DNA from 3 places in the Stenotrophomonas sp. 59 genome. Region 2 is predicted to be linked to each of the others. Evidence: predicted binding sites of a transcription regulator. Region 2 holds the regulator's gene; each other region holds the start of a gene.
The links. The regulator HrcA, encoded in region 2, represses chaperone genes, less so after heat shock. The targets are predictions, from matches to a motif close to TTNGCACTCNNNNNNNNNGAGTGCNAA.
Positions count from the first base shown of each region.

Region 1: the regulator HrcA is predicted to act here: its motif matches at 3,954-3,980, upstream of QP552_RS18695 (co-chaperone GroES).
Region 3: the regulator HrcA is predicted to act here: its motif matches at 6,804-6,830, upstream of rpoH (RNA polymerase sigma factor RpoH).

Region 1 is NZ_CP127408.1:4,071,327-4,081,872, forward strand. Features, by position in the region: gene QP552_RS18680 (serine hydrolase domain-containing protein) at 1-1,113, shown strand, start outside; gene QP552_RS18685 (DUF6445 family protein) at 1,142-1,753, opposite strand; gene groL (chaperonin GroEL) at 1,887-3,536, opposite strand; gene QP552_RS18695 (co-chaperone GroES) at 3,620-3,907, opposite strand; gene QP552_RS18700 (endonuclease) at 4,266-6,056, shown strand; gene cutA (divalent-cation tolerance protein CutA) at 6,125-6,463, shown strand; gene QP552_RS18710 (protein-disulfide reductase DsbD) at 6,460-8,832, shown strand; gene QP552_RS18715 (TlpA disulfide reductase family protein) at 8,829-9,392, shown strand; gene QP552_RS18720 (sulfite reductase flavoprotein subunit alpha) at 10,032-10,546, shown strand, end outside.
Region 2 is NZ_CP127408.1:1,799,644-1,810,189, forward strand. Features, by position in the region: gene QP552_RS08400 (LysR family transcriptional regulator) at 1-726, shown strand, start outside; gene recN (DNA repair protein RecN) at 852-2,513, opposite strand; gene hrcA (heat-inducible transcriptional repressor HrcA) at 2,629-3,693, shown strand; gene grpE (nucleotide exchange factor GrpE) at 3,757-4,272, shown strand; gene dnaK (molecular chaperone DnaK) at 4,482-6,407, shown strand; gene dnaJ (molecular chaperone DnaJ) at 6,562-7,689, shown strand; gene QP552_RS08430 (helix-turn-helix transcriptional regulator) at 7,796-8,593, opposite strand; gene QP552_RS08435 (MFS transporter) at 8,666-9,865, shown strand; gene QP552_RS08440 (IS110 family transposase) at 10,090-10,546, opposite strand, start outside.
Region 3 is NZ_CP127408.1:4,111,582-4,122,127, forward strand. Features, by position in the region: gene QP552_RS18875 (bifunctional alpha/beta hydrolase/class I SAM-dependent methyltransferase) at 1-1,075, opposite strand, end outside; gene QP552_RS18880 (CDP-alcohol phosphatidyltransferase family protein) at 1,110-1,727, opposite strand; gene purH (bifunctional phosphoribosylaminoimidazolecarboxamide formyltransferase/IMP cyclohydrolase) at 1,951-3,534, shown strand; gene QP552_RS18890 (hypothetical protein) at 3,551-4,429, shown strand; gene purD (phosphoribosylamine--glycine ligase) at 4,488-5,771, shown strand; gene rpoH (RNA polymerase sigma factor RpoH) at 5,917-6,792, opposite strand; gene ung (uracil-DNA glycosylase) at 7,071-7,784, opposite strand; gene QP552_RS18910 (response regulator) at 7,794-8,636, opposite strand; gene ftsX (permease-like cell division protein FtsX) at 8,644-9,591, opposite strand; gene ftsE (cell division ATP-binding protein FtsE) at 9,595-10,281, opposite strand; gene rhlB (ATP-dependent RNA helicase RhlB) at 10,408-10,546, opposite strand, start outside.

The DNA of each region.
Region 1 (10,546 bases), 2.3 Mb from region 2:
GCCGCACCACCCCCGGTACCCTCGCCGGCCCGCATCGATGCCGAAGTGCAGCGGCTGATGCGGGCCGCACAGGCGCGTGGCCTGGCGCTGGCGGTGATCGATGGCGGCAAGGTGGTGCACGTGGCTGCCTACGGCGAACGCAACGCCGCAGGCGAGCCGCTGCGCACCGATACGGTGATGTATGCCGCCTCGCTGACCAAGATGGCATTCGGCCATCTGGTCGCGCAGCTGGCGCAGGACCGCAGGATCGATCTGGATGCCAGCATCGCCACAGCGCTCGACAAGCCGCTGCCGGACTATCCGCCCGAAACGAAGAAGTACGCCGACTACAGCGTGCTGGCCGATGATGCACGCTGGCGCCAGCTCACCCCTCGCCTGCTGCTCAACCACGCCAGTGGCTTTGCCAACTTCGGGTTCCTCGAACCGGACGGCCGGCTGAAGTTCCACTTCGATCCGGGCAGCCGCTACGGATATTCCGGCGAAGGGTTGATCCTGCTGCAGTTCGTGATCGAGCGCGGGCGGCTGGGCGAGGATGTGGGCACGTTGATGCAGCAGCGGGTGTTCGACCGCTTCGGCATGACCCGCACCAGCATGATGTGGCGCGAGGACTTCGCCACCAACCTGGCAGACGGCTGGACCGTGGAGGGCACCGCCGAGCCGCACGATGAGCGCAGCCGCGTGCGTGCGGCCGGTTCGATGGATACCACCATCGCCGACATGGCCCGTTTCGCCGCTGGCTACGTGCGCGGCGATGGACTGTCAGCGGCGATGCGCAGGGAGCTGGTGCGGCCACAGCTGCCGATCACCACCGCCAGCCAGTTCCCCACCCTGCAACCGGAGCTGCCGAAGGCGCAGCAGCGCAAGGACCTGGCGGCGGGCCTGGGCGTGGTGACGTTCCGTGGCCCGCAAGGCGCGGGCTTCTACAAGGGCGGCCACGATGATGCGGTGGGCAACACGCTGGTGTGCGTAGAGCGGCAGCAGCGCTGCGTGGTGATCCTGGGCAACGATGTGCGCGCCGAAGCGACCTTCCCGGCGCTGGTGGCCTTCGTGCTGGGCGACACCGGCGTGCCCTGGCGGTGGGAATACGGCGCAGGAAAGGTGTTCGTGAAGTAGATCCATGCCATGCGTGGATGGCTTCTGCTCAACTCGCCTGCTCGAAGAACATCAGGTAGACCAGCCGCCCATTCTCCGGGCGGTCGCCGAAGGCCGGGCCAGCGGTATGCCAGAACCACGGGCGCAGGAGCACCAGCCGGTTGAAACGCATCGGGATGCGCATGGTCATCTCCCACTGGCTGTCGTCAATACTGTCGCGCTCGATGATGTCGCGATGCATGTCGCCGCCATTGGCGTAGCCCAGCGCGGCCAGCTCGTGGGCGTTCAGCGCCATGCGCTCGGTGTTGGTGCGGCGATGGCGGAAGAATTCGGTGCCGCCTTCGCAGTGCTCCGGAGCGCTGAGGTAGAGGATGCCGGACCAGTGCGAATGATCGGTGTGCACCTTGGCGCGACCGACATCGCTGGCCAGGGTCAGCCGGAACTTGCCGTGCGACTGCAGCGGATTGACCGGCCGCAGCGGCTCGTTGACCAGCCGCGATGCGGCCTCGGACAGGCCGTCCAGCTCCAGCCGTTCGAGCGAATTACGGCCGGGGAACGCGCCCTCCTGCGCCGGGTAGGTCAGGCCCAGGCCGGCCTGGCGCAGGCCGTGCGCATCGGCCGGAGAGAGGAAGTCGTCGACGACGATGAACGAGGTAGGCATGGTCGCCGAGCGTAGCGACGCGGCGCCATGGCGGCAACCGTGCAACAAAAAACCCCGCCTCGCGGCGGGGTTTTCCTTTGCATCGGGGAGACGCGCCGGCCAGGGCCGGCAACGTCCGACGCGGGCGTGGACCTTAGAAGTCCATGCCGCCCATGCCACCCATGCCGCCCATGCCACCGGCGCCACCCATGGCCGGCTCGTCCTTCTTCGGAGCTTCGGCAACCATGGCTTCGGTGGTGATCATCAGGCCAGCGATCGAAGCAGCGTTCTGCAGCGCCGAACGGGTCACCTTGGTCGGGTCCAGGATGCCGAACTGCAGCATGTCGCCGAACTCGCCGGTGGCGGCGTTGTAGCCGAAGCTGCCAGTGCCTTCCTTGACCTTGTTGATGATGACCGACGGCTCTTCACCGGCGTTGGCAACGATTTCGCGCAGCGGAGCTTCCATCGCGCGCAGGGCGATCTGGATGCCGTGGTTCTGGTCTTCGTTGGCACCCTTCAGGCCGGCCAGCGCGGTGACCGCACGGACCAGGGCAACGCCGCCGCCCGGGACCACGCCTTCTTCAACGGCTGCACGGGTCGCGTGCAGGGCGTCGTCGACGCGATCCTTCTTTTCCTTCATTTCGATTTCGGTCGAGGCACCGACCTTGATCACGGCAACGCCGCCGGCCAGCTTGGCCACGCGTTCCTGCAGCTTCTCGCGGTCGTAATCGGAGGAGGTGTCCTGGATCTGGGTCTTGATCTGGCCGACGCGTGCGTCGACGGCGACCTTGTCACCCACGCCATCGATGATGGTGGTGTTTTCCTTGGAAACCTGCACCTTCTTGGCGCGGCCCAGGTCCTTGATGGTGGCCTTTTCCAGCGACAGGCCAACTTCTTCGGAGATCACGGTGCCGCCGGTCAGCACGGCCATGTCTTCCAGCATCGCCTTGCGACGGTCGCCGAAGCCCGGTGCCTTGACGGCCACGACCTTGACGATGCCACGGATGGTGTTGACCACCAGGGTGGCCAGCGCTTCGCCTTCGACTTCTTCGGCAACGATCAGCAGCGGCTTGCCGGCCTTGGCGACGCCTTCCAGCACCGGCAGCAGGTCACGGACGTTGGAGATCTTCTTGTCGTGCAGCAGGATGAACGGGTCATCCAGGTCAGCGGTCTGCGACTGCTGGTTGTTGATGAAGTACGGGGACAGGTAGCCGCGGTCGAACTGCATGCCCTTGACCACGTCCAGCTCGTTGTCCAGGCCCGAGCCTTCCTCAACGGTGATCACGCCTTCCTTGCCGACTTCCTTCATCGCGTCGGCGATGATCTGGCCGATCGACTCGTCCGAGTTGGCCGAGATGGTACCGACCTGGGCAATCGCCTTGTCGTCGGCGGTCGGCTTGGAGATGCTCTTCAGCTCGGCAACAGCGGCCACGACGGCCTTGTCGATACCGCGCTTGAGGTCCATCGGGTTCATGCCGGCGGCAACAGCCTTGGCGCCTTCGCGGATCAGGGCCTGGGCCAGCACGGTGGCGGTGGTGGTGCCGTCGCCAGCGTCGTCGTTGGTGCGCGAAGCGACTTCCTTCACCATCTGCGCGCCCATGTTCTCGAACTTGTCAGCCAGTTCGATTTCCTTGGCGACGGAGACGCCGTCCTTGGTGATGGTCGGGGCGCCGAAGCTCTTTTCCAGCACGACGTTGCGGCCCTTCGGGCCCAGGGTGGCCTTGACGGCATTGGCGAGAACGTTGACGCCGCGCACCATGCGCGAACGGGCGTCTTCACCGAAACGAATATCCTTGGCAGCCATTGCAGTTACCTCATTGGTAGCGCCGGGCCATGCCCGGCGGCTGGGTGTTTGGAATCAGGGGATGAAGCAGGTCGCGCCGGGGCTCAGCCGATGATGGCGAGCACGTCGTCTTCGCGCAGGACCTTGTACTCGACGCCTTCGCTCTTGTACGAGCTGCCGGCGTACTGGCCGTAGATGACCTTGTCGCCAACCTTCAGCGACGGCGCGCGCACGTTGCCGTTGTCCAGCGGCTTGCCCGGGCCGACGGCCACGACTTCACCCTTGGTGGACTTTTCCTTGGCCGAATCCGGAATGACGATGCCACCGGCGGAGATTTCGTCGGCTTCGATCGGCTTGACCACAACGCGGTCGTGCAGCGGCTTGATGCTCATGAGAGACCTCTTAAGTTATTGATTGGTCTGAAAAAGTCTGGCGATGTTAGCACTCACCCCAGGTGACTGCCAGCATTGCTCGCGAAAAAGCCCGACGAATCGGGAGCAGGACAGAGATGGAGCTGCCCCCGGGCCTTTCAAGGCCGTCCCCGGAAAAAATTTCGGCGCGGCCAGGCCCGCACAGCGCGCCCCTGCATGAAGACGTTCAGCCCGGTGAAACGCATCCATTCGCTTCTCAGCGCCCTCGACTTTTGGTGATCCGCGTCGCACTGTCAGATATCTGACGTTCATTTACGACAAAGTGTCACTGGATCGGCCTTAGGCTCGGCCGCGCATTCCCAATCACAAGGAGTTGTCGATGCGATTGCTGTCCCCGCTTGCCGCCGCCTGCCTGCTGGCGCTGGCCGCCGCGCCGGCCCAGGCCGAGGTCTTCATCAACGAACTGCACTACGACGACAGCACCGCCGCCGGTGACGTCGGCGAAGCGATCGAGGTCGTAGCCACCGCCGGAGAGGACCTGTCCGGCTATCGGCTTTACCTCTACAACGGCAGCAATCCTTCGGCTGCCGCGGTCTACGCCAACAACCCGGTCCCGGCCGGCACCGCCGCAGGCTGCGGCAGCGCGACCATCGCCGTGGTCAACTACCCGACCAACGGCATCCAGAACGGCCCGAACGATGGCATCGCCCTGGTCGATGCCAGCGGCAAGGTGGTCCAGTTCCTCAGCTACGAGGGCGCCATCACCGCCTCCGGTGGCCCTGCCGCCGGCATGACCAGCCAGAACATTCCGGTGGCCGAGACCAACAGCACGGCCCCGGGCACCTCGCTGCAGCTGACCGGCAGCGGCAGCCAGTACGCGCACTTCACCTGGGCCGAGTCGGCCAGGCAGACCTTCGGCAGCTGCAACAACGGCCAGACCTTCAGCGGCGGCGGCACCCCGGGCCCGAACACGCCGCCGTCGGTGTCCACCACCACCCCGGCACAGGGCAGCAGCACCTTCCCGGCCGCGGCCGATCTGGAAGTGGTGTTCAGCGAGACGGTGAACCTGGCCAGTGGCGCCTTCGCGCTGAGCTGCGGCACCTCCGGCAGCGTGCCGCTGACCTTCCCGGCCAGCGGCCGCAGCGTGAAACTGTCCACCAACACTGCCCTGGTGGCCGGTGAAGCCTGCCGCTTCGACATCCGCGCCGCGCGCATCACCGACCTGCAGGGCGCGCATCCGGCGGCCGACAGCCGCATCGCGTTCACCGTGGCCAGCACCGGCGGCAATCCGGACCCGGGCAACCCGGGCGTGCCGGCCGGCTACTACTCCAAGGTGAACACCTCCAGCCCGAGCCAGCTGCGCTGCTCGCTGCACGCCACCATCAAGGGCCACACCGCCTACCCGTACAGCGGCTCGGGCACCAGCACCTGGACCATCCTGGAGATCGCCGACGAGGACCCGAACAACCCGAACCGCATCCTCGACGCGTATCGCAACCGCAGCTACGCCAAGGTGACCGATCGCGCCGGCAGCGGCAGTGGCCTGAAGTACAACCGCGAACATACCTGGCCGAACTCGCTGGGCTTTGCCAGCACCACCGGTGACAAGGGCCTGCCGTACGCGCCGTACACCGACACCCACATGCTGTACCTGACCGATGCACAGTGGAACGCCGACCGTGGCAACAAGCCGTTCGCCAAGTGCGACGCCAACTGCGGCGAGCGCGCCACCGAGGCCAACAACGGCCAGGGCGGCGGCAGCGGTGGCTATCCGGGCAATTCCAACTGGGTGCGCACGCCGGACGGCAACACCGGCACGTTCGAGGTGTGGGGCAAGCGCAAGGGCGACATGGCGCGTGCGGTGATGTACATGGCCATCCGCTACGAGGGCGGCAAGGATGCGGCCACCGGCCAGTCCGAGCCGGACCTGGAGCTGACCGACGACCGCAGCAAGATCGTCAAGACCAGCAGTTCGCCGGCCTACATGGGCCTGCTGTCCACGCTGATCGACTGGCACCTGTCCGACCCGCCGGATGATGCCGAACGTGCGCGCAATGACGTGATCTACAGCTTCCAGGGCAACCGCAACCCGTTCATCGACCACCCCGAGTGGGCGACCCCGGGCCTGTTCACCTCGGCCAAGCCGGCGACCTGCCAGCTGGCCAACTGACCGCGCAACGCAGCGGTCCACTGCCGCCGCCGGGCCCTGACCCGGCGGCGGCCCTATACTCGACGGCCATGTCGACCGTCGATCCCGTCCTGCTGCTGTTGACCACCTGCCCGGACCGGGCCAGTGCCGAGCGCGTCGCGCACGCGCTGGTCGGCGAGCGCCTGGCCGCGTGCGTGACCCGCCTCGATGGCGCACAGTCGACCTACCGCTGGCAGGGCGAGGTGACCACCGACGCCGAGCTGCAGCTGCTGGTGAAGACCACCGCAAGCCGCGTCGATGACGCGATTGCCCGGATCGTCGAACTGCATCCGTATGAACTCCCGGAGTGCATCGCGGTCGAAACCCGGGCCGGCCTGCCGGCGTATCTGGATTGGATCCGGGCACAGACCCGGGAGGACACTGATTGAAGACTCTGTTTGCGCGTGGCGCCGCCCTGTGCGCCCTGTTGTGGCTCTCGCTGCCAGCGTTCGCGCTGGATGAGAAGGACCTGCTGCCGGTGGACCAGGCGTTCGCGCTGACCGCCACCGCCCCCGAGCGCGGCCAGGTGCAACTGCAGTTCAAGATCGCCCCCGGCTACTACCTGTATCGCCACCGCACCAGCGTCAAGGCCGATCCGGCGTTCAATGCCGGCGCGCTGCAGATGCCCAAGGGCGACAAGCACCACGACGATTTCTTCGGCGAAGTCGAAACCTATCGCGAACGCCTGCAGGCCACCCTGCCCGGCACGCCGACCGACGCCGCCGGCACCATCAGCCTGGAAGTACGCTACCAGGGCTGCGCCGACGCCGGTGTCTGCTACCCGCCGCAGAAGCGCGTGGTGCAGGTCACCCTGCCCGGTGCCGGCGCACAGGCCGCGGCCCCTGCCGCGCGTGCCGGTGCCGCCAGCCCGTTCAACAATCCGCTGGCAGGTGCCGGCAACAGCGGCGGGCTGCGCCTGCCGGGTGCCGCCAGCAACAGCCAGGCGCTGCCGCTTCCGTCCGAGCAGGCGTTCGGCTTCGATGCCATCGCCAGCGACGGCAACACCCTGCTGCTGCGCTTCAGCCCGGCCCCGGGCTACTACCTGTATCGCGACCGCACCTCGCTGAAGCTGGAAGGCAGCACCGGCGTGCAGGCCGGCACGCCGCGCTGGCCGGCTGCGCAGTCGCATCGTGATGAACACTTCGGCGATGTATCGGTCTACTTCAACCAGGTGGAAGTACCGCTGCCGCTGCGCCGCTCCGTTGCCGACGCGGTTGACGGCACCCTGGTGGTGACCTTCCAGGGCTGCCAGACCGATGGCATCTGCTACCCGCCGATGACCCGCCGGGTGAAGCTGTCGATCCCGGCCGGCAAGGTCAGCGCCAGCGCCGACCAGGCGCCCCCGCGCAGCGAGGTGATCAGCCCGCTGGCCGGTGCACCGCGCGAAGCCGCCAACGGTGCACCGCTGCGCCTGCTGCCGACCGTGCCCAACACCGATGCGGCGGCAACCACTGCGGGTGACGTTGCCTCCGGCAATGAGTTCGCCGCCGATGCGCAGGGTGACAACGCACTGCGTACGCGCCCGCCGGCAACCACGCCGAACCCGGACCGCTCGTTCGTCTGGGTGCTGTTGTTGGCCTTGGCCGGTGGCCTGGTATTGAACCTGATGCCGTGCGTGCTGCCGATCCTGTCGCTGAAGGTGCTGAGCCTGGCGCAGAGCGGCGAGAGCCCGCAGCGCGCGCGCAGCCACGCGCTCTGGTACACGCTGGGCGTGCTGGTCGCCTTCGCGGTGATCGGCGCCTTGATGGTCGGTCTGCGCGCGATCGGCAACGCCGTCGGCATCGGCTTCCAGCTGCAGCATCCGGGCGTGGTGGCGGCACTGGCCTACATCATGTTCGCGGTGGGGCTGAGCCTGTCCGGTGTGTTCACCCTCGGCGGTGGCATCGGCAACCTTGGCCAGTCTCTGGCCAGCCGCAGCGGCCCGGCCGGTGACTTCTTCACCGGTGCGCTGGCCTGCGTGGTCGGCAGTGCCTGCGTCGGCCCGTTCATGGGTGGCGCGATTGCCTACGCCTTCATTGCCCCGCCGCTGAAAGCGATGACCGTCTTCCTGTTCCTCGGCCTGGGCCTGGCGCTACCGTTCCTGCTGATCGGCTTCGTGCCGGCGCTGGCGCGCCGCCTGCCCAAGCCGGGCCCGTGGATGGAAACGCTCAAGCACGTGCTGGCCTTCCCGATGTATGCCACCGCGCTGTGGCTGCTGTGGGTGCTGGGCAAGCAGCGTGGCGTGGACGGCATGGCGCTGGTGCTGGGTGGCCTGCTGCTGTTCGCCTTCGGCCTGTGGCTGTTCGAGCGCAACCGCTGGACCGGCTCGCGTGCAGTGACCCTGCTCGGCGTGCTGCTGGCGATCGGTGCATTGGTACCGGCCTGGGGCGTGACCCAGCTGGCACCGCCGGCACGCGCCGCACAGGCGGCCAGCGACAACGTGGTGGAATACTCGCCGCAGCTGCTGGACCGCCTGCGCGCCGACAACCGCGTGGTGTTCGTCAACATGACCGCCGACTGGTGCGTGAGCTGCAAGGCCAACGAACGCGCGGTGCTGTCACGCCCGGAGTTCAAGGACCTGCTCAAGCGCACCAACGCGGTGTACATGCGCGGTGACTACACCAACGTCGATCCGCAGATCACCACGTTCCTGGAAGAACACAAAGCCGTCGGCGTGCCGCTGTACGTGGTGTACGGCCCCGGTGCACCGCCGACCGTGCTGCCGACGCTGCTGACCCAGGCCGTGGTCGAGGAAGCGCTGCTGCGCACCGCACGATGAAGTGGCAACGGCCAGCGCTGCTGTGGACAGCGGTGCTGGCCGCCGGCCTTGGCCTGTGGGCCGGCCATCGATTGGCACCGGCGCCGGTGACGCCTGGGGCCGTGCCGGCGGCGCCTGCCGTTGCAGCTGCGGCGCCGGTCCTGCAGGTGGGCGACCGCCTGCCCGCGTTGTCGCTGCCCGATCTTGAAGGCCAACCGCTGGACCTGCGCCGGCGCTTCGCCGGCCGCCCGCTGCTGGTCAATGTCTGGGCCAGCTGGTGCGCACCCTGCGTGGAAGAAATGCCCGAACTGGCGCGTTTCGCGCATGTCCAGGGCGAGGACGGTGTGCAGGTGCTGGGTCTGGCACTGGATACCCCGGAAGACGTCCGCCGTTTCCTGCAGCAGGTGCCGGTGGATTACCCGATCGTGATCGAGACACCGGGCCCGCGCGACGCGAGCGTGCAGCTGGGCAACGCGCAGGGCCTGCTGCCCTACAGCGTGCTGTTCGATGCGCAGGGGCGGATGGTCAAGGCGAAGCTGGGGCCGTTCGCCCACGGCGAGATCGAACGCTGGGTGAAGTGAGGGTGTTTTTTGCAGGGCTTGCAGCCCTGCACCCGCTTCAGGCCAGAGCAACAGCCGAAGCAACAGCTACAGCGGGCTTTCCGTGGGATGGCGGGGCGATGTCGGAGTGCGGGGACGCTGCAAGTACGTCCCCGTAAGCTTGGCAGCCGCATCCATGCGGCTGACACCCCGCACTCCGACACCGCCCCACCTCTGACAGATTCCGATGGCTGTTGGTAGATGTCGACCTTGGTCGACACGGTAGATCCACGCCATGCGTGGATGGATCTCCATCGAAATCGAATATTCCGACAATTGAACGAAGAGCATCCACGCATGGCGTGGATCTACAGATCGCGGAGATCTGTCGAAGGCGGGGTGGGTCCGGTGGCGGGGGTGTCCGCGGCATGGATGCCGCGGCCAAGCCCCCAAGGACGGGTTTACGGCGTCCCCCGCCATCGGACCCACCCTGCCATCCCACGGAATGCACGCTGTTGCTGTTGCTGTTGCTGTTGCCCTAGCCTGAAGCGGGTGCCGGGCGCCGCCCGGCCGATACCCCCTGCTTGACCGCAGGCAGGGCGCCCCGGAGAATTCCGCGACTAATTCTCATTTGCTGTTGCGCAGGATGCGGGCGGCAGCCTTCCGGGCCCTCCTCCTCCGATGTTCAAGAACGTCCTGTTCCAACTGCACTGGCTGCTGGGCATCACTGCCGGTGCCGTCCTGGCCGTGATGGGCCTCAGCGGCGCCGTGCTGTCCTTCGAGGACGAACTGCTGCGTGCCGCCAACCCCGGCTTCGCCGAAATCGCCGAACACCACTCCGAAGGCCAGCATCCGCTGGCGCTCACTGAACTGGTGCCGCTGCTGCAGGCCGGCAGCGAGCGACCACTGCAACGCCTGCGCATCGATGCCACCGGACAGCGACCGTCAGTCGCACGGTTCGCCGGCGGCAAAGAGCACTGGGTGTACTTCGACCCGTACAGCGGCGAACGCTTCAGCGCGCTGCGCGGGCAGGCCTTCTTCGATTTCGTCGAAGACCTGCATCGCCACCTCGCTGCGGGCGAGCGCGGCAAATGGATCACCGGCAGCTGTGCCATCGCCCTGCTGTTCTTCACCCTGTCCGGCCTCTATCTGCGCTGGCCGCGGCGCTGGTGGCACTGGCGCAGCTGGTTGGCGGT
Region 2 (10,546 bases):
CCCGAGGGCTGCGCGTTCTACGAGCGCGGCCTGCGCGTGCTGGCCGACCTCGACGAGGCCGAGCGCTGTGCCAGTGCGCACGCCGAGCCGCGTGGACGCCTGCGGGTCAATTCCAACGTGCCGTTCGGCCAGCATTTCCTGTTGCCGCTGCTGCCGGCGTTCCTGCAGCGCAACCCGCAGGTAGGCGTGGACCTGACCCTCAACGACGAGGTGATCGATCTGCTGGAGCAGCGCACCGATGTGGCGGTGCGGGCCGGTCCGCTGAAGAGCTCCAGCCTGGTCGCGCGGCGGCTGGGCGCGACGCGGATGATGATCGTGGCCGCGCCGGCCTATGCGCAGCGCCACGGCCTGCCGGCCGACGTCGAGGCGCTGCAGTCGCACAATCGGCTGGACATCGGCCATGCGCGGGCGATGCAGGGCTGGCCGCTGCTTCAGGACGGGCGCGAGCGGATGCTGCTGCCCAGCGGCAATGCCCGTGCCAGCAACGGCGATGCACTGCGCCAGCTGGTGCTGGGTGGGCTGGGCATGGCACGGCTGGCAGCGTTCCAGGTGCAGGCCGACATCGCTGCCGGACGCCTGCTGCCGGTGCTGGAGGAAGCCAATCCCGGTGACCTGGAAGAGGTGCACGCGGTGTTCCTGGGGCAGGGCGGCTACCTGCCGCTGCGGGTGCGCGCGTTTCTTGATTTCCTGGTGGAGAACGTCGACCTAGCGCAGCCACGGCGGTAGTGCCGGCCGCTGGCCGGCAACCTCACGCTCATCGTCCACCGGTGTTGGGTTGCCGGCCAGCGGCCGGCACTACCGTGCGGGTGGGTTGTAGATCCACGCCATGCGTGGATAACCGCGAGCAGGCCTCAGACCTGCAGCAGCTTGCGCGCAGCGGCGCGCGCCTCCTTGCTCACTTCCACGCCGCCGAGCATGCGCGCCAGCTCTTCCTCGCGCGCCTTGCTGTCCAGCTTCTCCACGGCGCTCTGGGTCATGCCTTCCACCGGCGCCTTGCTGACCCGGTAATGCGCGTGGCCCTTGGAGGCAACCTGCGGCAGGTGGGTCACGCACAGCACCTGGCGCTTCTCGCCGAGCGCGCGCAGCTTCTGGCCGACGATGTCGGCCACAGCGCCACCGATGCCGGAGTCGACCTCGTCGAACACCATGGTCGGCACCGCATCCAGGTCCAGCGCGGCGACTTCGATGGCCAGCGAGATACGTGACAGTTCACCGCCCGAGGCGACCTTGCGCAGGGCGCGCGGCGGTTGGCCGGCATTGGCCGCGACCAGGAATTCCACGCGCTCGGCACCCTGCGGATCGGGCTTGCCGGCGTCCTGCGGCTCCAGCTCGATCAGGAACTGGCCACCGCCCATGCCGAGCTCGGCGATGATGCCGGTGGTGGTAGCCGACAGCTCGGCGGCGGCATTGCGGCGGCTGGCGGTGAGCACCTCGGCCTGCACGCGCCAGGCGGCAGCGGCCTTGTCGATCTCGCCGGCCAGGCGCTGCAGGCGCTCGTCGGCACCGCGCAGCTGTTCCACTTCGGCATGCATGCGCTCGCGCTGCGCGCCCAGCTCATCCATCGGCACGCGGTGCTTGCGGGCCAGGTCGTGCAGGCGACCGAGACGGCGCTCGTTCTCTTCGAACTGCTCCGGGTCGGCGTCGAGGTCGTCATGCACCCGGTCCAGCAGCGACAGGGCTTCGTGCAGCTGGATCGAGGCATTCTCGATCAGGCCATCCACCTCGCCCAGGCGCGGGTCGTGTTCGATCAGGCGTGACAGCTCGTGGCGCACCTGCTGCAGCAGGTCCAGTGCGGAACTGCCGTCGTCGCCGTTGAGCTGGTTGCTGGCCGCCTGGCAGGCGCTCAGCAGGGCGCTGGCGTGGGCCTGGCGGCGGTGGCTGGCGCCGAGTGCGGCAATCGACTCCGGCTCCAGGTCTTCACGGTCGAGCTCGCGCAGCTGGTGCTCCAGGAAGCCGATCCGGTCACTGACGTCGCCCTGTTGCGACAGCGCCAGCGATTCATCGACCAGTGCCTGCCAGGCCGCGGCGGCGCGGCGCACCTGGCGGCGTTCGTTTTCGTTGCGTGCATAGGCATCGAGCAAGGCCAGCTGCGACGGGCGCGTCAGCAGGGCCTGCTGTTCGTGCTGCCCGTGGATCTCCACCAGCAGCGAGGCCAGGTCGCCCAGCTGCGCCAGGGTCACCGGGCGGCCATTGATCCAGGCCCGCGAACCGCCATCGGCGCGGATCACCCGGCGCAGCTGGCACTGTTCCTCATCGTCCAGCTCGTTGTCGGCCAGCCACTGGCGCGCGGCCTGCAGCTGCTCCAGCGCGAACTCGGCCGAAAGCTCGGCGCGGGCGGCGCCATGGCGGACCACGCCGCTGTCGGCGCGCAGGCCGGACAGGAAGCCCAGCGCGTCGACCATCAGCGACTTGCCGGCGCCGGTCTCGCCTGAAACCACGGTCATGCCTGGCCCGAACTCCAGTTCGGTGGCGCGGACGACGGCGAAATCCTTGATCGAAAGATGTCTGAGCATGGGTAAGGGGGTATCAGCAGCCGCGCAACGCTAGCACGCGGGCGAGGGAGGTCCAATGACTTGCCAAGGTGATGCGCCGCCATTATCTAGTGTCCGTGTCTCACAGGTTGATTCCATGCACGGTTCTCCCGACCAGCTTGCCCCGCGTGCGCGCCATCTGCTGCGCACGCTGATCGCGCGTTACATCCAGGACGGTGAGCCGGTCGGCTCGCAGACGCTGGCGCGCGTGGCCGGCCTGGAGGTCAGCCCGGCCACCATCCGCAACATCCTCGGCGACCTTGAGGACCTGGGCCTGCTGGCCTCGCCGCATACCTCGGCCGGGCGCGTTCCGACCGCGCATGGCTACCGGGTGTTCGTCGACAGCCTGCTGCAGATGCAGCCGCCGGGCGAGGGCGAGCTGGCCCGGTTGCGCCAGGAGCTGGCTGGCGGCGGCAGCACCCAGGCCCTGCTCGGCAGCGCCTCGGAGCTGCTGTCGGCGATGAGCCACTTCGTCGGCGTGGTCAGCGCGCCGCGGCGCGAGCAGTTCGCCTTCCGCCAGATCGATTTCGTGGCGCTGGACGGGCGACGGGTGCTGGCGATCCTGGTGTTCGCCGACAACGAGGTGCAGAACCGGGTCATCGAGACCCGGCAGGAGTTCGCACCGGGCCAGCTGGAGCAGGTGGCCAACTACCTCAATGCCCATTTCGCCGGCCTGCCGATGGCCGAGATCCGCACCCGCCTGCTGCTGGAACTGCGTGACGCCCGCTCGGAGCTGGAGCAGCTGCTGGCGCACAGCATCGAGCTGGCCGAGCAGGCCCTGCAGCCGGCTGCCGACGACATGCTGGTGGCGGGCCAGACCCGCCTGATGGGGGTGCAGGACCTGTCCGACCTGGAGCGCCTGCGCGAGCTGTTCGAGCTGTTCTCCAGCAAGCGCGAGATACTGCAGCTGCTGGAGCGGACCATCCAGGCGCCCGGCGTGCGCATCTTCATCGGCGAGGAGACCGGGATGATGCCGCTGCAGGGCGTCTCGCTGGTCACCGCCCCGTACACCGCCAACGGCCAGGTGCTGGGCGTGCTGGGCGTGATCGGCCCCAAGCGGATGGCCTACGACCGTGTGATCCCGCTGGTCCAGGCCACCGCCGATGTGCTCGGCGCGGCCTTTTCGCCGGCCGGCCGCACGCCGGGAACATCCGACGCTTGAAACGCAGCATCCCGCCCACACTAGGGTGGGTGGAGGCGGAGATTGACCGCCAGGGACCCAGACATGAACCACGAACATCCAGATATCGAATCCCAGCAGAGTGCCGCTGATGCGGCTGCCGCCGCCGGCGTCAACGACGAAGTGGAGCGCCTGCGCGCCGAAGTCGAGCAGATCAAGGCCGATGCGCTGCGTGAGCGCGCCGACCTGGAGAACCAGCGCAAGCGCGTGGCCCGTGACATCGAGCAGGCCCGCAAGTTCGCCAACGAGAAGCTGCTGGGCGAGCTGCTGCCGGTGTTCGACAGCCTGGATGCCGGCCTGAAGGCCGCCGGCGACGACCCGCACCCGCTGCGCGAGGGCCTGGAGCTGACCTACAAGCAGCTGCTGAAAGTCGCCGCCGACAACGGCCTGGTGCTGCTGGACCCGATCGGCCAGCCGTTCAACCCGGAACACCACCAGGCCATCAGCCAGGTGCCGACCCCGGGTGCTGCCCCGGGCAGCGTGGTGACCGTGTTCCAGAAGGGCTACCTGCTCAACGAGCGCCTGCTGCGGCCGGCGCTGGTGGTGGTGGCCGCCGACTGATTGCCACGTGGGGCAAGGCCGCCGGGCATGGCCCGGCGCTACCTGGCCCCGATCGGCATCGTCGGGCTATGACCGGCGAAGGTTTTCCAGGCGCTGAACACAGCGTTCGGGAGATGGCTTGAATGTTCCACGAGCCTCCCCCACATCGTATTCATCCACCGGCCGAACGGCCGGACTGACCCCAACAAGCATCCTCAGGAGTCTCCCCCATGGGCAAGATCATTGGTATCGACCTCGGCACCACCAACTCGTGCGTGGCGATCATGGACGGCGGCAAGGCCCGCGTCATCGAGAATTCGGAAGGCGATCGCACCACCCCGTCGATCGTCGCCTACACCAAGGACGGCGAAGTCCTGGTCGGCGCCTCGGCCAAGCGCCAGGCCGTGACCAACCCGAAGAACACCTTCTACGCGGTGAAGCGCCTGATCGGCCGCAAGTTCACCGACGCCGAAGTGCAGAAGGACATCGCGCACGTCCCCTACAGCATCCTCGCCCATGACAATGGCGATGCCTGGGTGGCCACCAGCGACGGCAAGAAGATGGCCCCGCAGGAAATCTCGGCCAAGGTGCTGGAAAAGATGAAGAAGACCGCCGAGGACTTCCTCGGTGAGAAGGTCACCGAAGCGGTCATCACCGTGCCGGCCTACTTCAACGACAGCCAGCGCCAGGCGACCAAGGACGCCGGCCGCATCGCCGGCCTGGACGTCAAGCGCATCATCAACGAGCCGACCGCGGCCGCGCTGGCCTATGGCCTGGACAAGGGCGACAACAAGGATCGCAAGATCGTGGTGTACGACCTGGGCGGCGGCACCTTCGACGTCTCGGTGATCGAGATCGCCAACGTCGACGGCGAGAAGCAGTTCGAAGTGCTGGCCACCAACGGCGACACCTTCCTGGGCGGCGAAGACTTCGACAACCGCGTCATCGAGTACCTGGTTGAAGAGTTCAACAAGGACCAGGGCATCGACCTGCGCAAGGATCCGCTGGCCCTGCAGCGCCTGAAGGACGCTGCCGAGCGCGCCAAGATCGAGCTGTCCAGCGCCCAGCAGACCGAAGTGAACCTGCCGTACGTCACCGCAGACGCGTCGGGTCCGAAGCACCTGAACATCAAGCTGACCCGCGCCAAGCTGGAAGCGCTGGTGGAAGACCTGATCAAGAAGTCGATCGAGCCGTGCCGCGTCGCCCTGAACGATGCCGGCCTGCGCTCGAGCGACATCAGCGAAGTGATCCTGGTCGGTGGCCAGACCCGCATGCCGAAGGTGCAGCAGGCGGTGACCGAGTTCTTCGGCAAGGAACCGCGCAAGGACGTCAACCCGGACGAAGCCGTGGCACTGGGTGCGGCGATCCAGGGTGGCGTGCTGGGTGGCGACGTCAAGGACGTGCTGCTGCTGGACGTGACCCCGCTGTCGCTGGGCATCGAGACCATGGGTGGCGTGTTCACCAAGATCATCGAGAAGAACACCACCATCCCGACCAAGGCCTCGCAGGTGTTCTCCACCGCCGAGGACAACCAGTCGGCCGTGACCGTGCACGTGCTGCAGGGTGAGCGCGAACAGGCCCGCTTCAACAAGTCGCTGGCCAAGTTCGACCTGTCCGGCATCGAGCCGGCCCCGCGTGGCCTGCCGCAGGTGGAAGTGTCCTTCGACATCGACGCCAACGGCATCCTGCACGTGTCGGCCAAGGACAAGAAGACCAACAAGGAACAGAAGGTCGAGATCAAGGCCGGTTCGGGCCTGTCCGAGGAAGAGATCGCGCGCATGGTCGCCGACGCGGAAGCCAACCGCGAGGAAGACAAGAAGTTCCAGGAGCTGGTGCAGGCCCGCAACCAGGCCGACGCCCTGATCCATGGCACCCGCAGCGCCATCACCGAGCACGGCAGCAAGGTCGGCGGCGATGTCATCGGCAAGGTCGAGGCGGCGCTGGCCGACCTGGAAACCGCGATGAAGGGTGACGACAAGGCACAGATCGAAGCCAAGTCGAAGGTGCTGGAAGAAGCGGGCCAGTCGCTGTTCGCCGCTGCTTCGGCCGACCAGGGCGGTGCTGCCCCGGGTGCCGACGCCGGCAACGCAGGCAAGGCGCAGGATGACGTGGTCGACGCCGAGTTCACCGAAGTCAAGGACGACAAGAAGTCCTGATCCGGACCGACACGGGACGCTGGCCACCAGCGTCCCGTTGTCGCATCAGGGTCCTGACCGCCCACCGGCGTGTCGGGGCGCCCGACGCAAGAGCGGACCTGGTTCCGCTCTTCCGCTTTGACGAATCCCGACTTTCCGGAACCAGATTCACGATATGAGCAAGCGCGATTACTACGAAGTGCTGGGCGTTGCCCGCACCGCCACCGACGACGAGCTGAAGAAGGCGTACCGTCGCTGTGCGATGAAGTTCCACCCGGACCGCAACCCGGGTGATGCGGCGGCCGAAGCCTCCTTCAAGGAGTGCAAGGAAGCCTACGAAGTACTGTCCGACGGCAACAAGCGCCGCATGTACGACAGCCACGGCCACGCCGCGTTCGAGCACGGCATGGGCGGTGGCGGCGGTCCGGGCGGCCCGGACATGAACGATATCTTTGGCGATATCTTCGGCAACATCTTTGGTGGCGGCGGCGGTGGTCCGCGCCAGGCCCGTCGCGGTGCCGATATCGGCTACGTGATGGAGCTGGACCTGGAAGAGGCCGTGCGCGGCGTCGAGCGCCGCATCGAGATTCCGACCCTGGCCGAGTGCGGCGACTGCGATGGCAGTGGCTCGGAAGACGGCAAGGTCGAGACCTGCAACGTCTGCCATGGCCGTGGCCAGGTGCGCATCCAGCGCGGCATCTTCGCCATGCAGCAGGCCTGCCACAACTGCGGCGGCCGTGGCCAGATCATCGCCAAGCCCTGCAAGACCTGCCATGGCAACGGCCGTGTCGAGGAAGACAAGGTGCTGTCGGTGAAGGTGCCGGCCGGCGTCGATACCGGCGACCGCATCCGCCTGCAGGGCGAGGGCGAGGCCGGCCCGGCCGGTACGCCGCCGGGTGACCTGTACGTGGAAGTGCGCGTGCGCGAGCATGCCATCTTCCAGCGCGATGGCGACGACCTGCACTGCGAAGTGCCGATCCGCATCTCGCAGGCAGCACTCGGCGACACCGTGCGCGTGGCCACCCTGGGCGGCGAAGCGGAGATCCGTATCCCGGCCGAGACCCAGACCGGCAAGCTGTTCCGCCTGCGGGGCAAGGGCGTGCGTTCGGTGCGCAGCCGCAGCGAAGGCGACCTGTACTGCCGCGTGGTGGTGGAGACCCCGGTCAACCTCACCAACGACCAGCGCAAGCTGCTGGAGCAGTTCGAAGCCACCTTCGTCGGCGAGGAAGCGCGCAAGCATTCGCCGAAGTCGGCCACCTTCATGGATGGCGTGAAGGGCTTCTGGGACCGGATGACGTCCTGAGTTTTCAACGCAAGCGTTGAACGGTAGCGCCGGGCCATGCCCGGCGTTTTCGTATGCGGGCGCGGCTGCATTCCGCCGGGCATGGCCCGGCGCTACCGGGAAATGCTCACCGGAAAAACGCCGCCGGCGTCTGCCCCAGCTGCCGTTTGAACATGCTGGTGAACGCACTCGGGCTGTCATACCCCATCGCCAGCGCAACATCGATGACCTTGTCGCCGACCGCCAGCCGCTCCAATGCGGCCAGCAGCCGTGCCTGCTGCCGCCACTGCCCGAAGGTCATGCCCAGTTCGCCGGCGAAATGCCGCTGGATGGTTTTCACGTCCACCTCCAGCGCCTGCGCCCAGTCCTGCAACGTGGCGTCGTCACCCGGATGCTTCTGCAGGTGCTGGCAGATCCGCCGCAGGCGCGGGTCGGTCGGGGCGGGCAGGTGCAGCGGCAGCACGTCCATGCGATGCAGTTCGTCCAGCAGCAGGCGCACCACGCGGCCATCGCGGCTGTCTTCGATGTGCTCGCCCTTGATTAGGGTGGCTGCCTGCAGCAGTTCGCGCAGCAGCGGTGCCACCTGTACCGCGAACGGTTCGGCTGGCAACTGCGGGGCGAACGATGGATCGATGTACAGGCTGCGCATGTGCACGGCGGCGATGCAGTCCACCGCGTGCACCATGCCCGCCGGCATCCAGATCGCGCGGGTCGAGGGCACGACCCAGCGACCCACTTCCGAGCGCACCACCATCAGCCCGGAGATGGCGTAGACCAGCTGGTGGCGCTGGTGCTTGTGCCCGGCGATATGGGTGCCGGCCGGGTATTGGGTAACCCGGTAGGTGACAGGGCGATGCAGCGGCACCTCCCGCCACGGTGCGGCCGGATCGACATCGCTGGCAATGTCCTTTTTGCGATAGGGCATGACCCGAACGCGGCAGAAGGGAAGAGGGCGCAACCGTAGCATGCGTGGCTCGCCCCCAACCTGACTGCGTCCATGTCCGCCTTGGCTTCCCCCGCAACACCCTCACGCCCGGTGGCTCCCGGCGTGCTGGCCGCCATTTCCACCTCGCATGTCGTCAACGACATGATGCAGTCGCTGATCCTGGCGATCTATCCGGTGATCAAGGGCGGCTTCAACCTGAGCTTCACCCAGATCGGCCTGATCACGCTGACCTACCAGCTCACCGCTTCGATCTTCCAGCCGCTGATTGGTGCGGCCACCGACCGTCGCCCGGCGCCGTACTCGCTGCCGATCGGCATGGCCTCGACCCTGTGCGGCATGCTGCTGCTCGGCTTCGCACCGAACTACGCGGTGGTGCTGATGGCCGCGGCGATGGTCGGCATCGGTTCGGCGATCTTTCATCCGGAAGCTTCGCGCATCGCCCGGCTGGCCTCGGGCGGCCGGCACGGTTTCGCGCAGTCGGTGTTCCAGGTCGGCGGCAATTTCGGCACTGCGCTTGGCCCGTTGATCGCCGCCGCGGTGATCGTGCCGTATGGCCAGCACGCAGCATCGTGGTTTGCCGGCGCCGCGCTGATCGGCATTGCGCTGCTGACCTATGTCGGCCGCTGGTACGCGCTGCACCTGGGCACCCCGCGCACGGCCAGCACCGCCTCGATGGCTCCACGCCATCCGCCGCGCACCGTGGCCAAGGTGCTGGCGATCCTGCTGGTGCTGATCTTCAGCAAGTACTTCTACATGGCCAGCATCGGCAGCTACTTCACCTTCTACCTGATCCACCACTTCGGCATTCCGGTTGCACAGGCGCAGCTGCACCTGTTCGCGTTCCTGGTGGCGTCGGCCGCTGGCGGCTTCCTGGGTGGTCCGCTGGGTGATCGCATTGGCCGTAAGCCGATCATCTGGACCTCGATCCTGGGCGTGGCGCCGTTCGCGCTGATGCTGCCGCATGCGGATCTGTTCTGGACCACGGTGCTGGCGGTGCTGATCGGTTTCGTGCTGTCCTCGGCGTTCTCGGCGATCGTGGTGTACGCACAGGAAATGATGCCGCACCGCATCGGCATGGTCTCCGGCCTGTTCTTCGGATTCGCCTTCGGTATGGGCGGCCTGGGTGCTGCCGTGCTCGGCCTGCTGGCGGACAAGACCAGCATCGAGTACGTGTACCACCTGACCGCGTTCCTGCCGTTGCTGGGCATCGTGGCGGCGTGGCTGCCGCCGTCGCGGCCTGCAGTTCACTGAGGGAGGCTGGGTTTGCAGGGCTTGCAGCCCTGCACCTGCTGAATCAACGTCAACGTCAAAAGCGGGTTTCCTGTGGGTAGGCGGGGCGGTGTCGGATTGCGGGGACGCCGCAAGTACGTCCTTGTAGCAACTGTGTTGCCGGGGAGGCCTGGCCCTCTCCGGCAGACAGGCACGGTAGTGCCGGCCGCTGGCCGGCAGTCTCTGGGGGAACGCCGCAACTGTCCTTAGGCAGGGACCGGTCCGCTTCGGGCGTCGCGTACGCGGGCGTTGAGAATCACCAGCATCTTGCGCATTACCGCCACGATGGCCACTTTTCCTTCCTTGCCGCGAGCCCGCAGCGACTGGTAGAAATCGCGCAGTCGAGGTTCATGCCGCATGGCCGACATGGCGGCCATGTAAAGCACTTGGCGGATCTCGGCCCTGCCACCGTGGATGCTTCGTTTGCCGCGCATGGTCCCGCTGTCGTGGGACATGGGTGCTACACCGACCAGGCTGGCGATGGCCTTGCCGCTGATCTTCCCCAACTCGGGAGGATAGCTTGCCAATACCGCCTGCAGGCCAGAGCCAACGCCTTTCATCGACTTCAGGACAGCCAGTTGAGGCTGATGGGCAACCTGCTCGGCAATTTGCTTTCCCAGACGTTCAACCAGCGTCTGCAAGCGGGTGATGTTGGCCTGCAGT
Region 3 (10,546 bases), 2.3 Mb from region 2:
CTTCGTCGCGATAGATGTAGTCGAGCGTGCTGCCGGAATCAAAACCGGTCTGCAGGCCCAGCGCGATGCCTTCGGACAGCGTGCCGCCGAAGCGCAGGCCGCCACGCACCACGCGCCAGCGCAGGTCGGCCAGGCTGTTGCGCTCCGGCGGCCAGGCCAGGATTTCAGACTCTTCAAACGTCGGCCCATGCCGATGCGCATCGCGTCGCGACAGCTCGCGCAGCGGCTCGGCGAAACGTGCCTGGATGAAACTGCGGATGCGCGCCAGTGCCGGCGCGCGATCACGCTCGCCCAGCGTGTCGTGGAAGAAGCCTGGCAGGTGCACGCGCTCCTTGATCGGGCTGGACAGGCGCTCGTAGAAGCGGTCCTGCGGGCCACGGTGCACGACGAAGTCCGAGCCGGACACCAGCAGCTGCACCGGCACGCTGATCGCCTGCGCATCGGCCACGATGCGGTCAGCCGCTTCGTACAGGCCCAGCAGTACGCGCACCGAGATCGGGCGGGTGATCAGCGGGTCGGTGCGGTAGCTTTCCACCCGCGCCGGGTCATGGGTCAGCCACTGCGGCTTGACGTAGCTGTTGACGAAGAAGTTTCCGCGCAGCTTCTGCATCAGGGTCAGCCCCGCACGTGCGAACGGCACGTACAGCTTCACCTTGAACGCCGGCGAGGCCATCACCAGCGCACGCAGGCGCGGTGCGTAATCGTGCACCCACGTAGCAGCAACCACGGCGCCCACGCTCTGCGCGATCACCACGATGTCTTCCACCGCGATACCGTGCTCGGCGCCGATGTGGGCAATGAAGCTGTCCAGGTCACGCACCAGCGCCGGGAAGCCCGGTGCATCGCCACGTGCACCCGGCGAGCGGCCATTGCCGCGCGCATCCCAGGCGAAGAAGGCGGTGTCGGGCAGGTCCAGCTCGTCGACCAGGTGAGTGACGCGGCCGGAGTGCTCGTGGCCGCGGTGCAGCAGCACGATGGCCTTGCTGGCCGGGGCTGCGGTGGTGCCCGGCCAGTACCGGTAAAACAGCGGTACCTGGTCGAAGCTGTGGAATTCCCGTTCCTGCGCCTGACGCATGCAATCTCCTGATTGTCTTTTTGTATCTGCTTGATTAATTCGGCGAAACCGCCGCTTCCCGCAGCCCGCGCCGTACGCGATTGATCATCGTCAGCATGCACAGCACTGCCATGGCTGCGGCCACGCCGCTGACCGTCATCGCACCACCCCAGCCGAACGCCAGCAGCAGGCCCAGCACGCCGATCAGGAAGGCGCGGTCGCTCTTCCCCATGGGGCCGTCATAGCGACGGCTGGCCCCGACCATCAGCCCCAGCACGCCGGCGTATTCGCTCAGCGCCGCGGTCCAGGCCAGCAGCCACAGTGCCTCCGGGCGCACGGCGGGGACGCTGAGCAGGCTCAGGTACAGCGCTGCATCAGCGATCACATCGCACAATTCGTTCAGATAGGCGCCCAGCCGCGATTGCTGGCCGAATTCGCGCGCCAGCATGCCGTCCACGGCGTTGAGCGCCATGCGCAGCAGCATCCACAACGGCAGCAGCAGGTACAGCAGAGGCTGGGCAGGCGCGCAGCACCACACGGCCGCGGCCACCAGCAGCGAGACCACGGCAGCGGCCACGGTCACCGTATTGGCGGTGATGCCGAGGCGGTAGAGCCCGCGCACGGCCGGACGCAACAGGTCCTGGAAACGTCCTTTCAATGCATAGATCGACATGATCCGTACCCGCTGATCCTTGGCAGTGCGGGCACAGCCTACCCCATCGTCGGCTGATTCCGACAACCCGGCGCCGGTCCGTGGCCCAGCCCCCTGATCGGGCCGGATCAATGTGCCCAACCCGGTCCTGGGCCGATTGCTGCGGCAAATTACCCCTTCCGGCACCCGCCACCGGCCCCCACCGCCTACAATATCGGCCCCGCTCCGCTGCCGATTCTGTCCCATGACTGCTGATCTGTTGCCCGTCCGCCGGGCCCTCCTCTCCGTTTCCGACAAGACCGGTCTGGTCGAGCTGGCCACTGCGCTGGCGGCACGCGGCGTGGAGCTGCTGTCCACCGGCGGCACTGCCAAGGCGATCCGCGATGCGGGCCTGGCCGTGAAGGACGTGGCCGACGTCACCGGCTTCCCGGAAATGATGGACGGCCGGGTCAAGACCCTGCACCCGATGGTGCACGGCGGCCTGCTGGGCCGCTCCGGCCTGGATGACGCAGTGATGGCAGAGCACGGCATCGGTGCCATCGACCTGCTGGTGCTGAACCTGTACCCGTTCGAATCGGTTACCGCCAAGGCCGACTGCACCCTGGCCGACGCGGTCGAGAACATCGACATCGGCGGCCCGGCCATGCTGCGTTCGGCAGCCAAGAACTTCGCCCGCGTGGCGGTGGCCACCGATCCGTCGCAGTACGCCGAGCTGCTCGCCTCGCTGGACGCCAACGACGGCCAGCTGACGGCTGCCACCCGCTTCGCGTTCTCGGTGGCCGCGTTCAACCGCGTTGCCCAGTACGATGCGGCGATCAGCAACTACCTGTCGGCGGTCACCGCCACCGACGCCGCCGTGCCGGCCCGCGCCGAGTACCCGGCGCAGATGAACTCCACCTTCGTGAAGGTGATGGACCTGCGCTACGGCGAGAACCCGCACCAGAGCGGCGCCTTCTACCGCGACCTGTACCCGGTGCCGGGCACGCTGGCCACCTTCCAGCAGCTGCAGGGCAAGGAACTGAGCTACAACAACCTGGCCGACGCCGATGCGGCGTGGGAATGCGTGCGCCAGTTCGATGCGCCGGCCTGCGTGATCGTCAAGCACGCCAACCCGTGCGGCGTGGCCGTCGGTGCCGGCAACGGCGATGCCTACGAGCTGGCCTACGCCACCGACCCGACCAGCGCCTTCGGCGGCATCATCGCCTTCAACAAACCGCTGGACGCCGCCACTGCCAAGGTGATCCTGGACCGCCAGTTCGTCGAAGTGCTGATCGCCCCGGACTACGAGCCGGCCGCGCTGGAATACGCACAGAAGAAGGCCAACGTGCGCGTGCTGCGCATCCCGCACGGCGACGGCCTGAACAACTTCGACAGCAAGCGCGTCGGCTCGGGCCTGCTGCTGCAGTCGTCGGACAACCGCGGCATGACCCGCGACGAACTGAAGGTGGTCAGCAAGCTGGCGCCGACCGACAAACAGTTCACCGACCTGCTGTTCGCCTGGAAGGTGGCCAAGTTCGTGAAGTCCAACGCGATTGTGTACGCCAAGGACAACCGCACGATTGGCGTGGGCGCCGGGCAGATGAGCCGCGTCTATTCCGCGCGCATCGCCGGCATCAAGGCGGCCGATGCAAACCTGGTAGTCGAGGGTTCGGTGATGGCCTCCGATGCGTTCTTCCCGTTCCGCGATGGCATCGATGCCGCAGCGGCCGCCGGCATCAAGGCGGTCATCCAGCCGGGCGGCTCGATGCGCGATGCCGAAGTGATCGCCGCCGCCGACGAACATGGCCTGGCCATGGTGTTCACCGGCGTGCGCCACTTCCGTCATTGATCCTGGAGCGACACGGATGTCCACAGTTTCGATGAAATCGCTGGCCATGCTCGCCCTCGCGGGCGCGGCCGTGCTGGCCGGCTGCAAGCCTGCGGCCGCCCCGGTGCCTGCGTCGTCGCAACAGGCCGCCACGTCGGCCCCTTCCGAGCCGACGGCGCACGTGAGCCGCACCGCACGACTGCAGGCCTTCCTGGTCCAGCGCTACGGCAAGAACGCCAGGCTCTCCGGTGAATGGCACGGCAGCTGGAACGACGACGGCGAAACCCGCCCAATGGACTGGCACGTCTGCGCCGAGCAACCGGTGGTGAGCGGTGACAGCTGGCAGCAGTTGCTGGCGGTCTGCGGTGCTTTGTCCGAAGGCGCGCACATCGACGCAGGCACGATCGACTTCTTCGTGCTGCGTCCGAAGGGCGATGGCTTCGACGTGACCAGCGAGCTGACCGGCGAACGCTTCGGCAGCGGTGGCCAGCCCGGCACGGTCAGCGTCATCCGCGCCGGTAGCGACTTCCATGGCTTCCGCGTCGAGGACGGCTGGTTCGGGCAGGGCTTCTCGCTGCTCTCGCAGTCGCTGATCCTGCCAGGTCCGAACGGCCTGGTGGCCAGCGGCAGCGTCCGCAGCCATATCGACAATGATGCCCAGTACGAGTGCGACAACCTGGGGGCCAGCAGCGACCCGGAGACCGTCGAGGACTGCCGTACCCGCCGCTTCAGCATCGATTTCGCACTGCGCTTCGACGACAGCGATCGCAGCGCGCGCATCTGGCCGCTGCTGATCGAGGAAACCGGCACCACCTGTGGCGGCAAGCAGGTCCGGCAGGAACACCGCTTTACCCTGGACCCGAAGACCTGGGCCTATTCCTTCCCCGAATCGCTGCGACGCGAAGGCTGCGAGTGAGACACGCCCGCCGCCGGGGATATCGATCTTCCCTTCCCACGCAATCTGGAATCTCGTGATGAACGTACTTGTCATCGGCTCTGGCGGCCGCGAACACGCCCTGGCATGGAAGCTGGCCCAGTCCTCCCGTGTCACCGAAGTGATCGTGGCACCCGGCAACGCCGGCACCGCCAGCGAAGACAAGTGCCGCAACGTGGCGGTGAAGGTGACCGACATCGACGGCCTGCTGGCGCTGGCCCAGGCTGAAGGCGTGGCGCTGACCGTGGTCGGCCCGGAAGTACCGCTGGTGGCCGGCGTGGTCGACCGCTTCCGCGCCGCCGGCCTGCGCATCTTCGGGCCGACCGCCGCTGCCGCGCAGCTGGAAGGCAGCAAGGCCTACGCCAAGGACTTCCTGGCCCGCCACAACATCCCCACCGCGTTCTACGCCGTGCACACCGACGTGGACGCCGCCCTGTCCTACATCCGCGAGAAGGGCGCACCGATCGTGGTCAAGGCCGATGGCCTGGCCGCCGGCAAGGGCGTGATCGTGGCAATGACCCTGGCCGAAGCCGAGGACGCGGTGCGTGACATGCTCTCGGGCAATGCCTTCGGCGATGCCGGCGCCCGCGTGGTGATCGAAGAGTTCCTCGATGGTGAGGAAGCCAGCTTCATTTCGATGGTGGACGGCGTGCATGCGCTGCCGATGGCCACCTCGCAGGACCACAAGCGCGTCGGCGACGGCGACACCGGCCCGAACACCGGCGGCATGGGTGCCTATTCACCGGCCCCGGTGGTGACGCCGGAGGTGCATGCACGCGTGATGCGCGACGTGGTGAACCCGACCGTGCAGGGCATGATCGCCGACGGGATCCCGTTCACCGGCTTCCTCTATGCCGGCCTGATGATCGACGCCAGCGGCGCGCCGAAGGTGATCGAGTTCAACGTGCGCTTCGGCGATCCAGAAACCCAGCCGGTGATGCTGCGCCTGCAGTCGGATCTGGTCGAACTGGTGGAAGCGGCCATCGACGGCCGCCTGGACCAGATCGACGCACAGTGGGATCCGCGGCCGTCGTTGGGCGTGGTGCTGGCGGCGAAGCCGTACCCGGAAGCGCCGATCACCGGTGACGTGATTTCCGGCCTGGATGAAGTGCCGGCCACTGCCAAGGTATTCCACGCCGGTACGGCATTGGATGCACAGGGCCAGGTGCTCAGTGCCGGCGGCCGCGTGCTGTGCGTGGCAGCGCTGGGCGACAGCGTGCGTGATGCGCAGGCCAATGCCTACGCCGGCGTAGCCAAGGTGACGTGGGCAAACGAGTTCCACCGCAACGACATTGGTTGGCGCGCGATCGCACGCGAAGGGTGAGGCCCACGCGGCATCAGGGCATCCACGCATGGCGTGGATCTACCCAGCGTCAGTAGATCCATGCCATGCGTGGATGAGAACGCCGCGAAAAACAAAAAAGGCCCGGGAATGCCGGGCCTTTTCATTGCTTCAACGCCATCCCGCCTTACGCGGTGAACAGCGCCTTCATCTTCTTCAGCGCGTTCGCTTCAACCTGGCGGATGCGCTCGGCCGACACGCCGTACTCGTCGGCCAGCTCCTGCAGCGTCACCTTGCTGTCGGCATCCAGCCAGCGGCGGCGGATGATGTCGCGCGAACGGGCATCCAGCTCAGCCAGGCCTTCGCGCAGCAGCTGCATCTGGTTGTCTTCGCTGTCGGCACGCTCGTACGCCATCGACGGATCTTCGTCATTGGCGACCAGGAACGCGGCCGGCGACGGCGGTGCGTGTTCGTTGTCTTCGTCGGTCGGCGCATCGAAACCGATATCGCGACCGGACAGGCGCGACTCCATTTCCATGACCTCGCGCTCGGACACGTTCAGGTCCTTGGCCACCGCGCTGACCTCAGCCGCGTTCATCCAGCCCAGGCGCGTCTTCGACTTGCGCAGGTTGAAGAACAGCTTGCGCTGCGCCTTGGTGGTGGCGACCTTCACGATGCGCCAGTTCTTCAGGATGAACTCGTGCATCTCGGCACGGATCCAGTGCACGGCGAAGGAGACCAGGCGCACGCCCATCTCCGGGTCGAAGCGCTTGACCGCCTTCATCAGGCCGATGTTGCCTTCCTGGATCAGGTCGCCCAGGGCAAGGCCGTAGCCGTTGTAGCCGCGGGCCACGTGCACCACGAAGCGCAGGTGCGAATGCACCAGCTCGCGGGCGGCGTCCAGATCGTTGCCGTCGCGGAAGCGACGGGCCAGGTCCTGTTCGTCATCGACCGACAGCACCGGGATCTGGTGCACGGCACCGATGTAGGCGTCCAGCGAACCGAGCGCACTGGGAATCGGGAGATTGTTTGCCACAAGGGCAGTAGAGGTGTTCTGGCTCATAGGCACCCATCTTAGCAGTCCGGGATTTGGACTGCTAAAGGAGGAAAAAGTTCCAGCATCCTATTGATGCAACACTGGTCCCAAACAGAGCCCTACCGTAGCGCGATTTGATGACAGTGGCGAGCACGCTTTTCGGGATTCACAATCCCTTGGAATTCAAGCAATTACCCACCGGAAACCGGCCGATTCCGGTCAAGCGGAGCTGAACGGGTAGGCCAGGAGGCCCATTCAGGGCCGAAAACGTTGCCCGGTGTTCAGCCCCGGACCGGCACCGGCGCTCAGAGTGCCGAACGCGGCGGCAGCGACCAGTCGATCGGGGCCTGGCCGCGGCGCTGCAGGTACTCGTTGGCCATCGAGAAATGCCGGCAACCCAGGAAGCCACGGTGTGCCGACAACGGCGACGGGTGCGGCGACTTCAGCACGCGATGGCGACGGGTATCGATGACCTTGCCCTTCTGCTGCGCATAGGCACCCCAGAGCATGAACACCAGGCCTTCGCGTTCGCGGTTGAGCACGTCCACCACGTGGTCGGTGAAGCCCTCCCAGCCACGGCCCTGGTGCGCGCCGGCCTTGCCCTCTTCCACGGTCAGCACGGCATTGAGCAGCAGCACGCCACGTTGTGCCCACGGAATCAGGCAGCCGTGGTCCGGGCGCGGGAGGCCGAGATCGCTCTCGATCTCCTTGTAGATGTTCAGCAGCGACGGCGGCACCGGTACGCCCGGCGCCACCGAGAAACTCAGGCCATGCGCCTGGCCGCGGCCGTGGTACGGGTCCTGGCCGAGGATCACCACCTTCACCTGCTCGAACGGCGTGGCATCGAACGCGGCGAAGATCTGCGGGCCGGGCGGGAACACCGCCGCGCCACCGGCCTTGCGCTGGCGCAGGAAGCTGGACAACTCGCGCATCTGCGGCTGCAACAGGTAATCGCCGACATGCTGCTTCCAGCTCGGTTCCAGCTGGATCGTCGGGGTGTCCGCTACTTCATCAATCATTGCGCCACTTCATCGAATCAGGGGTCCATCGTTCAACCGGGCCAGCCGCAGCTGGAACAGCACCTTGGTGACCAGCAGCCGTTCTTCGATCGGCTTGAGCACCAGGTCGTTGGCACCGGACTGCAGCAGCCCGGTCTGGTTGTGCGGGTTGCCGTCGCCGGTCATCACCAGCACCGGCAGGCGGCGCTTGCCGTAGCCGAAGTCCACGCGCACGCGCTGCACCACGTCGCGGCCGCTCAGTTCACCCTTCAGGGTGACGTCGGTCAGCACCAGGTCGATGCGGTGGCGGCTGCGGCCCAGCGACTCGGCAGTGAGCAGGGTGAACGCCTCTTCGGCGCTGACCACGTGCAGCACGTTCAACTGCTGGCGTTCCAGCATGCGCTTGGTGGCCTCGGCCACCACGCGGCTGTCCTCGATGTAGAGGATGGTGGCGCCGGGAATGGTCTGCGGCTGCACATAACCGCGGATGAAGGTCGCCAGCGCCTCGTGGCCGAGCGATTTGTCGAAATAGTCGGTGACGTACTCGGTGAAGCGACGCTGCTCCAGGTGCTGCTGTGCATCGCCGGACACCACGATCACCGGCACATAGGCCTGCCCCGCGGCTTCGCGCACCATCCGCGCCAGTGCCAGGCCGTCGCCATCGCGCAGGGTCAGCGAGGTGGTCACCAGGTCCACCGGACCCTGCGCCAGCGCCTGCTGCGCGTCCTCGATGCTGTCGCAGCCGATCACCTCCACGCCGGGCAGGTCGCGCTTCAGGACATCGGCGATCAGCTTGCGCACCAGCTTCGAGCCATCGACCACCATCACCCGCGTCGCGGGCCCTTCCAGGTGCTTCAGCGCTTGCGGTTGCATGCCGGTCTCAGGTGTCGGTCGGGCGCGTCTGGCGCAGGAAGTGGCCGGTCACCAGCCACGCGCCCAGCCAGCCCAGCAGCAGTGTGCCGAGCAGGACCAGGCCGCCATGCAGCAGGTCCAGGCCGTGCAGCACGAACGGGCTGCCGTAGCTGCGGGAAAGTTCAGCCAGCGGCAAGCGCAGCGCGGCACCGGCGGCGCCGATCAGGGCCAGCGCCACCGCACCGGCACCCAGGCCGTACCACGCGCCCAGGTACAGGAACGGGCGGCGGATGAAGCCGTCACTGGCACCGAGCAGCTGCAGCACGCCGATCTCCTCGCGGCGGGCCTGGATGTCCAGGCGCACGGTGTTGCCGACCACCAGCGCGGCGCCGACGCCGAGCAGCACCGACAGCACCTGCACCAGCCGCGCACCGAACGCCAGCCAGGCATCCAGGCGCTGGCGCCACAGTGCATCGTGCTGCACCAGGTCGGCCTCGGGCAGGCTCTCCAGCGCGCGTGCCAGGCGTGCATCGTCCTTGCCCTGGCCGGGGGTGATCACCAGCAGCGAGGGCAGCGGGTTGTCATTGAGTGCGTCGATCGCCTCGCCGAGGCCGGCATCGCGCAGTTCCTGCAGGCCCTGCTCGGGCGTGCGCACGTTCACTTCGGCCACGTCATCGCGGTCGCGCAGCTGGCCGGCCAGGCGCAGCGCGCCGGGGCCATCGACATTGCCCTTCAGGAACACGTTGATGTCGCGCGACTGCTGCACGCTGCCGGCGAACTGCTTGAGGTTGTCCAGCGCGATCGACAGGCCCAGCGGCAGGGCCAGCGCCAGCGCCATGACCATCACCGTCAGCAGGGTCGCCCACGGCTTGCGGAAAGCACGGCCGAGGCTGAACACCACGCTGTGCACGTGGTGCTGGAACCAGACGCCCACGCGCGAGGGGGCGGCGGCTTCGCTGTTTTCGTTCTTCGCCATGGGTTACTCCGCCAGGTCCTGCGGCGAGATGTCATCCACCAGCCGGCCGTGGTCGAGGATCAGCACGCGCTTGCGCATGCGGCGCAGCAGCGGCAGGTCGTGGCTGACCACCAGTACGCTGGTGCCGCGCGAGGGCAGTTCGGCGAACAGGGCCATGATCTCCGCCGCCAGGGTCGGGTCGAGGTTGCCGGTCGGCTCGTCGGCCACCAGCAGCTTGGGTTCGCCGACGATGGCGCGGGCGATGCCGACGCGCTGCTGCTCGCCGGCCGACAGCTGCGAAGGCAGCGCCTTCTCGCGATGGCCCAGGCCCATCCGCTCCAGCACCGAACGCACGCGCTTGCCGATATCGCCACGGCGGGTGCCGCGCAGGATCAATGGCAGCGCCACGTTCTCGGCGATGGAACGGTCCATCAGCAGGCGGTGGTCCTGGTAGACCGCGCCGACCGCACGCCGATGGCGTGGGATGTCGCCGCCGCGCACCTTCAGCAGGTTGCGCTCGTCGAACACCACCGCGCCGCGGCTGGGCCGCTCGTCGAGGTGGATCAACTTGAGCAGGGTGCTCTTGCCCGCACCGGAATGGCCGGTGACGAACAGCATCTCGCCCGGCGCGACCTCGAAGCTGACATCGGTCAACGCCTCGTGGCCACCGGCGTACTGTTTGCTGACATTGTCGAAGCGCAGGACACTCATGCCCCGATTATGCAGGAGCGGCGCGACGGATCGGTAGCGCCGGGCCATGCCCGGTGAAAACCTTCCGGCATCGCGGCCCCGGACGGAGGCCGCTTCGCTCGCCGGGCATGGCCCGGCGCTACCGGCTTAGTTGCCCGACAGCATCCGGCGGATCTTGCGGCCGATGCGGGTCAGGAACGAATCGCCGGTATCAGCGGCCGTGCGCACCGGCTTGGCCACCACCTGCACCGGGGTGACCGGGCTGGCGCCGTTGCCGGTATTGGCC